3 regions of the Mesorhizobium sp. SEMIA396 genome follow, and region 1 is predicted to be linked to each of the others. Evidence: riboswitches for the same ligand, from Rfam matches in the RefSeq annotation. Region 1 holds a riboswitch; each other region holds the start of a gene.
The links. A riboswitch is a leader RNA that binds a small molecule or an ion and turns the genes downstream of it on or off. The one in region 1 is predicted to bind cobalamin.
Positions count from the first base shown of each region.

Region 1 (3,264 bases):
CAACCACTTTGTCGAGATCGAGATAGTCGTAGCGCAGCGCAATGTTCAGTTCGTCGAGCACCAGCAGGCTGATCGACGGATCGGCCATCAGTTCGAGCACCTTGGCCCAGGCGGCTTCGGCGGCGGCGATGTCGCGCTTCAGGTCCTGCGTTTCCCAGGTGAACCCCTCGCCCATCGCGTGCCAGACGACGCGGTCGCCGAAGGCGGCGAAGGCGTCCTTCTCGCCGGTGTGCCACTTGCCCTTGATGAACTGGACAACGCCGACGCGCTTGCCGTAGCCGAGCATCCGCAGCGCCAGGCCGAAGGCAGCCGTGGTCTTGCCCTTGCCGGGACCGGTGTTGACGATCAGCAATCCCTTCTCGACCGTCTTGCTCGCCACCTCGGCATCCTGCACAGCCTTGCGCTTGGCCATCTTGGCGCGATGGCGCTCTTCGTCCTTATCGTCGATGTCGGTCATGTCATTTCACCTTGAGCGGCAGCCCCGCCACCATCAGCAGCACCGTATCGGCGACGGCGGCGACCTGCTGGTTGAGCCGGCCGGCGGCATCGCGAAACCGGCGCGCCAGTGCATTGTCCGGCACGATGCCTTGTCCGACCTCATTGGACACCACGAACCAGGGCCCGCGCGGCCGCGACAGCACCTCCGTCAATCGCCGGCATTCCAGCTCGAAATCGTGTTCGGCCAGCATGTGGTTGGTCAGCCACAGCGTCAGGCAGTCGACAAGCACCGGCCGATCCTCCGGCAAGGCGGCAAGCGTACCGGCGAGATCGAGCAGTGCGTCGATGGTCGTCCAGCCTTCGCCGCGCCGCGATCGGTGCAACGCGATGCGTTCATGCATCTCGTCATCATAGGCTTGCGCCGTGGCGATATAGGTCCAGGGCGGCGGCAAGGCGGTCGCCAAAATTTCGGCGTGCGCGCTCTTGCCGGAGCGCGCACCGCCGATGAGGAAGGTCAGTGTCTTGCGATCAGGCAAAGCTGTCGCGCAGGCTGGTCGCGGTGCCGGTGAAGCGGCCACGCACCACACCGACGACCGCGCCGAGCACCAGCCAGAACACCAGATTGGTCACGGTCACCGCCACCACGAACTGGTGATGCAGCCCTTCCGGAATCGCCGTTTCGTAACTGTCGGGCTGCGGTGCACCGACAACATGCGGCACGACGATCAAAAGGACGGCAAGGATCGCCAGCGGCAGCGACTTGCGAAACGCGATCAGGCCGAGACCGGCAGCGGTTGCCGCCACCGTCGCCCACCACCAGATCTGGCGCTGGGTGAGATCGGCGGCCGGCATGGCCGGCAGTTCCGGCGGCAGGCCGAGGCCAGGCGCCAGCGTGAACACGGCGAAGCCGGCCAGGCCCCAGAACACGCCCTGGCGCCAGCCACCGATGCCGCCGGCGAATTCGGAGACCGCGACCAGGATCAAGGCGAAGCCGATGCCGGTGACGATGTTGGCAAGCACGCTGAAGGCGAAACGCTCGAAACCATCTGCCGGCGCCCAGCCTTCGTCTGCCGGAGCGGCTTCCGCCGCCGGGGCAGCAGAGCTCATGGCATCTCCCGCCGGTGCAGTTGTGCTCATGGCATTGCTATCCGTTGCGGCCGGAGCGGCATGGTCATGGTGATGCCCGCCGCCCGCCTGTTCGTAGACTTCCGCCTTCAGGATCAGCGGCACGGTGGCATAGGCTTGCAGGCAGGCGAGGACGACGCCGGCCACGAGCCCTGCGATCGCCGCGATGAACACGACGTTGCGAAACAGGTTCATGATGTCAGCCCCTCGTCAGTGGCAGGGAAACGCCATCGAATGGCGATAGTCGTGAGCCGCATTGTGGACCGCATCGATATGCGAGAAGCCGACAAAGCCCATCACGAAAACGCCGAGCAGCGCGGCAAGAGCGAGCTGCATGAAGCGCGACTGCGAGGAGACGGAGGTGCCGAGGGAGACGGAAGCGGTAGTCATGTCTTGTCCTTTCGCCCTCCACCCGAGGGCATCGAAGTCAGTTTCCTGTCGCCGGCAGGTCTCCTGGCTCACGGATCAGCGTCCTTCCCCACCTTCCCGAAGAAAAAATCCTCAGTGGTTTATGGAGAGGACTACCGCACACAGTTGCGGGGGCAGCCACGGCATTGGGCGAAATTCGCCCTCACCGCATTCCCTCTTGGCTCCAAAATGGAACCGGCGACACCGGTGACTATAGGCAGAATCCTCGCTTCCGGCAAACCAAATTCCGCCGGTGACCATTGCGAATGCGCCATGAAGGTCAAAGTGATTTTGGCAGATAGCGCCACGTCACAAAGCCGCAGACCGCCGCCAGCAGACCGAGCGTGACGAACACCGAGCCCAGGCCGAAGAAGGCCAGCGCCACTGAATAGACCAGCGGCGGCGTCAACTCGGAAAAGTCGAGATAGGTGCGGTAGACCGCTGCCATCTGAGATCTTTCATAGGAGCGCACCGAGCGCATGAAGGCGGTCGAGCCGAGGGCGTCGAGCGCAATGGTGAAGAAGGCACCGCAGAGCAGGAAGGCGCCGGTAAGCAGCGGCACGGTTTCGCCGACGAAGCCCGCCGCCAAAAGCGCGGCCGACATGGCGAAATAGGCGAATGTCATGGTCCCGCGGCCACCAAAGCGCTTTCCTGCCTTGCCCCAGAAAATCGCCATGAACAACAGCGCGTTGCCGGCCGAAACCAGCAGGCCGCCGGCCAGCTTGCCCTCACCTGTGATGACCATGAACAGCGGCCCATAGACGAAGAACGTCGTCCAGAAGCAGGAGCGCCCAAAGGCGATCAGCCAAGCCAGCCTGAGCCTGGGCTGCGCCACGAAGCGGCCGATATTGGCGAGCGGATTGACGGGGCGCGTCTTGCCCGGACGGATAGACTGGTTGTCGCCGAGGCGGTAGGTCCAGAACAGCGCCAGCAGGCCAAACGCGAACACCGCGACCGTACCATGCGCGGCATAGATGCCGAAGCGCGTGTAGAGGAAGATGCCGAGCGTCGGCCCACCGGTCCAGGCCAGCATCGACCACGCCATGCGCAGCGATTCGGCCTGCATGAAGTCGGTCTTGCGGATGTGGTCCATGATGTAGAGGTTGAGCGTGATCGACAGCGCGCTGGCGCCCATCACCCGGCACAGCATGCCGGCCAGTTGCCCGGCAAGCGTGTCGGTGACGAAGAACAGCGAGCCGACGGCCAGCAGGCAGGCGCCTGCCGTGTAGACCCAGCGCCGGGCAAAACGGCGGATCAGCATCGGCATGAACAATGTCACCGACAGCCCGAGCA
Region 1 covers NZ_JANIFC010000009.1:242,902-246,165, forward strand. The annotation lists gene cobO (cob(I)yrinic acid a,c-diamide adenosyltransferase) at 1-457, opposite strand, end outside; gene cobU (bifunctional adenosylcobinamide kinase/adenosylcobinamide-phosphate guanylyltransferase) at 459-974, opposite strand; gene NP503_RS22230 (CbtA family protein) at 967-1,758, opposite strand; gene NP503_RS22235 (CbtB domain-containing protein) at 1,774-1,953, opposite strand; cobalamin riboswitch at 1,989-2,186, opposite strand; gene NP503_RS22240 (MFS transporter) at 2,252-3,264, opposite strand, start outside.

Region 2 (3,264 bases), on a different contig from region 1:
AGCAGCTCGGCGAGGTGCAGCTGGTCTATGTCGACATCGGTCGCGCCGACCTGCCGCTGGTGACCAAGCTGCCCGGCAATGTCGAGGTCAAGCGCGGTTCGACATTGCGGCTGAGCGCCAATGGCGAGGACCTGCATCTCTTCGACGCTGACGGACGGTCGTTTGCCCTTCATGAGGCTGAAGCGAAGGCGGCCTGAGGCAGAACCGCGTCTTGGACAAAAAAGAGCAGCGGGCCAGGCCCGCCGCTCTTTTTTTGAAGATCAGCTTCGACTGTTAACGGCCGAAGAGATTCCGGTCGCTGCCCTGAGGAGCGGACTTCTCTACGTCGCCCGACGAATTGAGCAGCTTCTCGACGAGGCCACCGCTGTTGCGGACCGAGCTCGTATGCGCGCTGTCAACCGAAGTAACCGCAGGCTGGTTGGCGCCGTTGGAGCCAAAGTTGTCGCTGCCGGCGAAAGCACTGCCGGTGATGGCCAGAACGGCGGCGGCAGCAATAAGGATCTTGTTCATTTTAGTCTCCTGAATTCTGGATTTCGCCAGACGGCAGGCACAGCTGCCGTCGCTTGCGAAATTGGTTTTAGCGACCGAAGAGGTTACGATCGCTGCCCTGAGCGGGTGTCTGGGCAGCCGGTTCCGAGGTCTTGGTGGAAGCCGTGTACGACTGGTCCACAGCGGCGGCAGGCTGGTTGGCGCCGTTCGAACCGTAGTTGTCGCTGCCCGCGAAAGCGCTGCCGGTGATGGCCAGAACGGCGGCGGCAGCAATGAGGATCTTGTTCATCTTAAATACTCCTGAATGTCTGAATTTCGAATGTCTGAATTTCGCCAGGGCAGCGGGCGAGCCCGCCGTCGACTGGGAATCGGCTGTTAGTTGTTGCCGAAGAGGTTGTGGTCAGCACCCTGGGCAGGCGCCTGAGCAGCCGGTTCCGACTTCTTGGTCGAAGCGGTGTACGAGCTGTCGACAGCAGTGGCTGCCGCGGCGTTCGAACCGTAGTGGTCGCTACCAGCGAAGGCGCTGCCGGAAATGGCCAGAAGGGCTGCGGCAGTGAGAATGATCTTTTTCATTTTTGTACTCCAGTATCGTCTTTTTCCGTCCGTCTAGCGGCGTGTCTTGGAAATGAAATCGCGTCGTTCGGACAGCCCCGATGTGGGAGGGCAACCCCGCCTTTTCCAATCACGAAGTTGTTCCGTGTGGACCATGAATCCACACCTTGAAATTGTGCCAGGGGAATCTAGAGATACATTTTTCCTCTCTATATCAGCATGTTAAGTTTAACCATCCGATGGATCACTGACTGTTTCAAAGGCCCGGCGTTCACACCGTCCTGCACGCACCGTCAACAGAAACGAACCGTTCGGTTCGATTTTAGGTCAAGCTAATAGTCACTTTTCGAAACCGTTAACCTTTTTTGACCCCCGCCAAGGGTCGGACTCGGGAAGATCGCAGCCGGCAAATGGCCGCCCGGGAGGCGGGATTTCGGCCCGCGACGATCTGCGGTGACGTTTCGCATGCCGTGTCGCGCCGCATGGATACGATGTCGTTTTCATGCCGACGGCGCGCCAGCGATCGTGGTTAGATCATACCCATCTCAGGTGCCGCTTCGTGACGACGAGGCGGAGAATTGGGAAGCCGGTCAGAATCCGGCGCTGCCCCCGCAACGGTGGTGGAGTTCAAGTCGCAACGGGAGACCACTGGGCAACTGCCTGGGAAGGTGTCGCGATGGTCCGCAAGGACAACTCCAGAGCCCGGAAACCAGCCCGAGATTTTTAGACTCGACTGATCGCGGTGGGCGGTCAAGAGGTGGATAGCGCTTCCGGCACCTAGCCGGCCTGCGTTTCAATCCTTCCTCCATCACCACCAGTTCAGTCCTTAGAAACGAGGACAGGACATGGATACCCGCAACGACATGCTGAGGCTCCTGAAGGGGCGCCGGCAAGGCTTTTCGCTGGAGCAGCCCTTCTACACCGATCCAGACTACTTCAAGCTCGACATGGAGCTGATCTGGTATCGCGACTGGCTGTTCATCGGCCATGATTGCGAACTGCCGAAGCCGGGCAGCTACATCACCGTGCAGATCGGCGACTATCCGGTCGTCCTTGTCCGCGACCAGCAAGGCAAGATCAACGCCTTCCACAATTCCTGCCGCCATCGCGGCAGCCGCGTGTGCAACGCGGAAAAGGGTACGGCGGCAAAGCTCGTCTGCCCCTATCATCAGTGGACCTATGAGCTGGACGGCCGCCTGCTGTTTGCCCGCCAGATGGCCGACGGTTTCGACAAGAGTGATTTCGGCCTGAAGCCGGTCGCCTGCGAGAGCGTCGGCGGCTACATCTTCATCTGCCTGGCCAAGGAGCCGGCGGATTTCGCGCCGATGCGGGCGATGATCGAACCTTATCTTTTGCCGCACCGTTTGCGTGAGGCAAAGATCGCCTTTGAGAGCACGATCATCGAGAAGGGCAACTGGAAGCTGGTCTGGGAAAACAACCGCGAGTGCTACCACTGCGTCGCCAATCACCCTGAGCTGTGCAAGACCTTCCCCGAGGCGCCGACCGTGACCGGCGTCAACGGCGCCGACAGCGACCCCGAGATGGTCGCGCACTGGGCCAGATGCGAGGCATCAGGCTTGCCGAGCAAATTCCGCATCGATCCGGCAGGGCAGTACCGCGCCACCCGCGCGCCGCTGCTGCGCGATGCCGTCAGCTACACCATGACGGGAAAACGGGCGGTGAAGAAGAACCTGTCCGACAGCGTTTCAACCGACCGCATCGGCTCCTTGCTGCTTTATCATTATCCGACAACCTGGAACCATATCCTCGGCGACCATGCCGTCACCTTCCGCGTGCTGCCGATCAGTGCCACGGAAACCGCGGTGACGACGAAATGGCTCGTCCACAAGGATGCGGTCGAAGGCGTCGACTACGACCTCGCTGAGCTCACCCATGTCTGGACCGAGACCAACGACCAGGACCGCCGCATCGTCGAGGAAAACGCCTTCGGCATCCTGTCGCCGGCCTACGAACCAGGCCCCTATTCGGAGCTGCATGAGGGCGGCGTGATCCAGTTCGTCGAGTGGTACACGTCGTTCATCGGGCCGCGCCTTGCCGAAGGCGGCCGGCCGGCCCTGCGCAGCGTCGCCTAGCCCAGGGGACAAGAGGATGAATGCGATGACGGACCTTGGCCTCTATCGCCATCTCGACCAGATGACGCCCTGGAACGACCGGCTGCAGGTGCTGGAAGTGATCGGCGTCAGCGACGAAGCGCCGGACGTG
Region 2 covers NZ_JANIFC010000003.1:74,109-77,372, forward strand. The annotation lists gene NP503_RS09785 (ABC transporter ATP-binding protein) at 1-197, shown strand, start outside; gene NP503_RS09790 (DUF680 domain-containing protein) at 274-510, opposite strand; gene NP503_RS09795 (DUF680 domain-containing protein) at 578-778, opposite strand; gene NP503_RS09800 (DUF680 domain-containing protein) at 865-1,062, opposite strand; cobalamin riboswitch at 1,572-1,774, shown strand; gene NP503_RS09805 (aromatic ring-hydroxylating dioxygenase subunit alpha) at 1,887-3,134, shown strand; gene NP503_RS09810 (hybrid-cluster NAD(P)-dependent oxidoreductase) at 3,160-3,264, shown strand, end outside.
Region 2: another riboswitch for cobalamin. It lies ahead of NP503_RS09805 (aromatic ring-hydroxylating dioxygenase subunit alpha); the one in region 1 lies ahead of NP503_RS22235 (CbtB domain-containing protein).

Region 3 (3,264 bases), on a different contig from region 1:
GGCCGTCACCCGCCTGCTGCAGGCGCTCGGCCGGTTCCCGCGCAAGGGTTGCTACCTCTATGGCGGCAAGTGGATGGCCGAGCCGGTCTTCCCAGAAGGCATGAAGGCGAACGGGCTGCTCGGCCTGTCCTCCAACCAGCAATTCATGGGCTTGCCCGCCGACGCGACCGCAAAGCCCGGCGACTACGCGTTTCTAAGGCCGACGCAGAGCGAAGCCGTGCTGCAGCAGTTCGGGTCGATCGCGGTGTTTTCCGGCGGCCGGATCGCCGATCGCTGGCCGGCGTTGCCGATGGCCTGACCGACTACGCCTTCACCGGTATCCAGATCTCCAGCCCGCCCTTGCCGCTGCGCGGGTCGAATTCGGGGCCGTAGCGTTCGAATTCCGGCGCGTCCGCGATCTCATGCCCGGAGGCCGGCAGCCATTTGTTCCAGATCGTGTTGACCGTCCGGCGGATGGTCGAGATGTGTTCGCGGTGGGCAAAGACCGCATATTTCTGCGCCGGCACCCGCACCCGGTAGAAGTCCCTGGGCAGGTCGGAGAAGTCAGACACTTCGACGCCGCCGATGTAGTCGAAATTGCCGGCATCGTCGCCGTTGACGCAGACGCCATAGGCGACGTCGCCGGTCTCGCCCGGAATGTTGCCGATATAGGGGCCGAAGCGCTGCCACTGCATCGGGATGGCGGCGCTGGTTTCGCAGCTGCAGCGTTCGCCGAGGCCGGCGATCAGGAACGGCCGGCTGGTCTCGAAACGCGGCGGTTCGAGATTGGTGAGGAGGGACTGGTCCATCAGGATCGGCTCCACGAGGTCGAGCTTGTCGAGTGTGCCCTGCGCGCGCACCAGTTCCGGCGTGGTGCCGAACTGATCGCGGAAGGCACGGGTGAACGCCTCATGCGAGTTGTAGCCGGCGTCGAGCGCGACGGCGAGGATGTCGGGCGCCCCGCCCGCCAGCTTGCGCGCCGCCTCGGTCAGCCGGCGTGAGCGCATGTAGCCCATCACCGACCGGCCGGTGGCGGCGCCGAAGGCGCGCGTCACATGAAAACGCGACACGCCGCTGTTTTGCGCGACATCATCAAGCGAGATCGCCTCCGGCAGATGGCTTTCGACGAACCACAGCGCTTTCTCGGTCGGGTCCATTTTCTCCTCGCATTGGCCAGATCATCCTGCCGTTTCCTGGCGCAGCCAGTTTGATCGAAATTGCGCATCCCGTGCAATCTGCGCCGATGCCGGTCGCCATCCGGCCAACCGCCCCATGAGCTTTCGCTTGACAGCGACCGGCGTCATCTCTTAGGTATGTTATATTATTACATAAAGAGAGCATGCGATGCCTGTTTCCCTTAGCTGGCCCACCACTCCGTCCGAGAAATCCATTGCGAAGCGATCGGCGCAAATCTACGCTGAAGCGGTGATGGTCCCCGAGTCGAAAGGCGAGGGGTGAAAAGGGAACACGGTGAGGCCTGCTCAGGTCGAGACCGTGGCTGCCCCCGCAACTGTAAGCGGCGAGCAAAATCCGTGAATGCCACTGGCCGGCAAGGCTGGGAAGGCTGGATGGCGCAACGACCCGTGAGCCAGGAGACCTGCCATCACTGAGTTGACCGGACGGGGTGTGCCGGGAGGAAACGCGAATCCCGGTCTTGTCGGCCGGTTCGCCAGCTTCCTTCCGTCGCCAGTTTTGGAAAGTGACGGAAAGTTGGACGGCTCCATCCATCGCATCGTCGTATATACGCTTTGCCGTCCCGGCAAGCCGGCGGGCAGCAGCCGATGACCGTAGCGCTTCTCGAAGCCCGTGACCTCTGCGTCACGGCGAATGGGCGGGATCTGGTTCAGGCGGTCAGCTTCTCGGTGGCCGCCGGCGATCGCCTTGCCATCATCGGTCCCAACGGCGCCGGCAAGACGACGCTGCTGCGCATGCTGTCGGGCATGCTGCGTCCGAGCTCCGGCGAGGTGAAGCTCGGCGGGCGCCGCCTGGACAGGATTTCAGCCGCCGAACGGGCGCTGCACATTGCCGTGGTCGGCCAGACCGACCAGCCCGATCCGCGGCTGGCGGTGATCGACTATGTCGAGCTTGGCCGGGTTCCGCACGCCGGGCTGCGGCGCAGGAGCGAGGAGCGCGAGATCGTCGTCGATGCACTGCGCCGGACCGGCCTGCTGCCGCTATTTGGCCGCACCATCGGCTCGCTGTCGGGCGGCGAGCGCCAGCGCGCCCAACTTGCGCGCGCCATCGCCCAGCAGCCAAAAATCCTGTTCCTCGACGAGCCGACCAACCATCTCGACCCGCGTGCCCGCGGCGAACTGCTCGACCTCGTGGCAGGCTTCGAGATGACGGTGATCGCGGTGCTGCACGATCTGGCGCTGGTGGCACCGTTCGCCACCAGGGTGGCGGTGATGAACCATGCCCGTCTGCAAGCGCTCGCCGCACCGCGCGAAGCCCTGACCCAAAAGCTGATCCGCGAGATTTTCGGCATCGATGTGCTGCGTCTGCGCCATCCGACCGAAGACCGCGAACTGACGGTGTTCGATGTGCCGAACCGTGCCGCGCCGCCGACGTGATTGAAGCCATCTCGTAGTCGACCCAATCCCATCCACAAGGAGCAAACCCGTGAAACGCCTGGCCTTTTCGCTTGTCTTCTCGCTGCTGGCCTCGACAGCCCTGGCCTTCCCGGTCACGGTCGACAGCTGCGGCAAGCCGCTGACCTTCGATGCGCCGCCGAAGCGCGCCGTCATCCAGGATCTCAACATGGCCGAGATGGCTTTCGCGCTGAAACTGCAGCCGTCGATCGTCGGCCTGACCGGCATCACCGGATGGTACAAGGTGGGTCCCGAATTCAAGGCCGAGCAGGGTTCGATCCCGGAACTGGCGCCGAAATATCCGACGCTCGAAAACCTCGTCGCGGTCGAGCCGGATTTCTTCTTCGCCGGCTGGTATTACGGCATGAAGCCGGGCGGCGAGGTGACACCCGATACGCTTGCTCCGCACGGCATCAAGACGCTGGTGCTGACGGAAAGCTGCGTCCATCTCGACAAGAGCCGCCCAGCCGCCTCGATGGACCTGCTCTATGGCGACGTCGAAAAGCTGGGCAAGATTTTCGGCAAGGAGGCCGAGGCGGAGAAGCTTGTCTCCGGCTGGAAGAAGCAGCTCGCCGACATCACCGCCAAGGTCGGCAACGGCAAGGGTACGCGAGTGTTTCTCTATGATTCCGGCGAGGACAAACCGTTCACAGCAGGCAAGTTCGCCATCCCCAGCGCCATGATATCAGCCGCCGGC
Region 3 covers NZ_JANIFC010000002.1:585,116-588,379, forward strand. The annotation lists gene NP503_RS07790 (DSD1 family PLP-dependent enzyme) at 1-298, shown strand, start outside; gene NP503_RS07795 (AraC family transcriptional regulator) at 303-1,136, opposite strand; cobalamin riboswitch at 1,392-1,599, shown strand; gene NP503_RS07800 (ABC transporter ATP-binding protein) at 1,761-2,549, shown strand; gene NP503_RS07805 (ABC transporter substrate-binding protein) at 2,599-3,264, shown strand, end outside.
Region 3: another riboswitch for cobalamin. It lies ahead of NP503_RS07800 (ABC transporter ATP-binding protein); the one in region 1 lies ahead of NP503_RS22235 (CbtB domain-containing protein).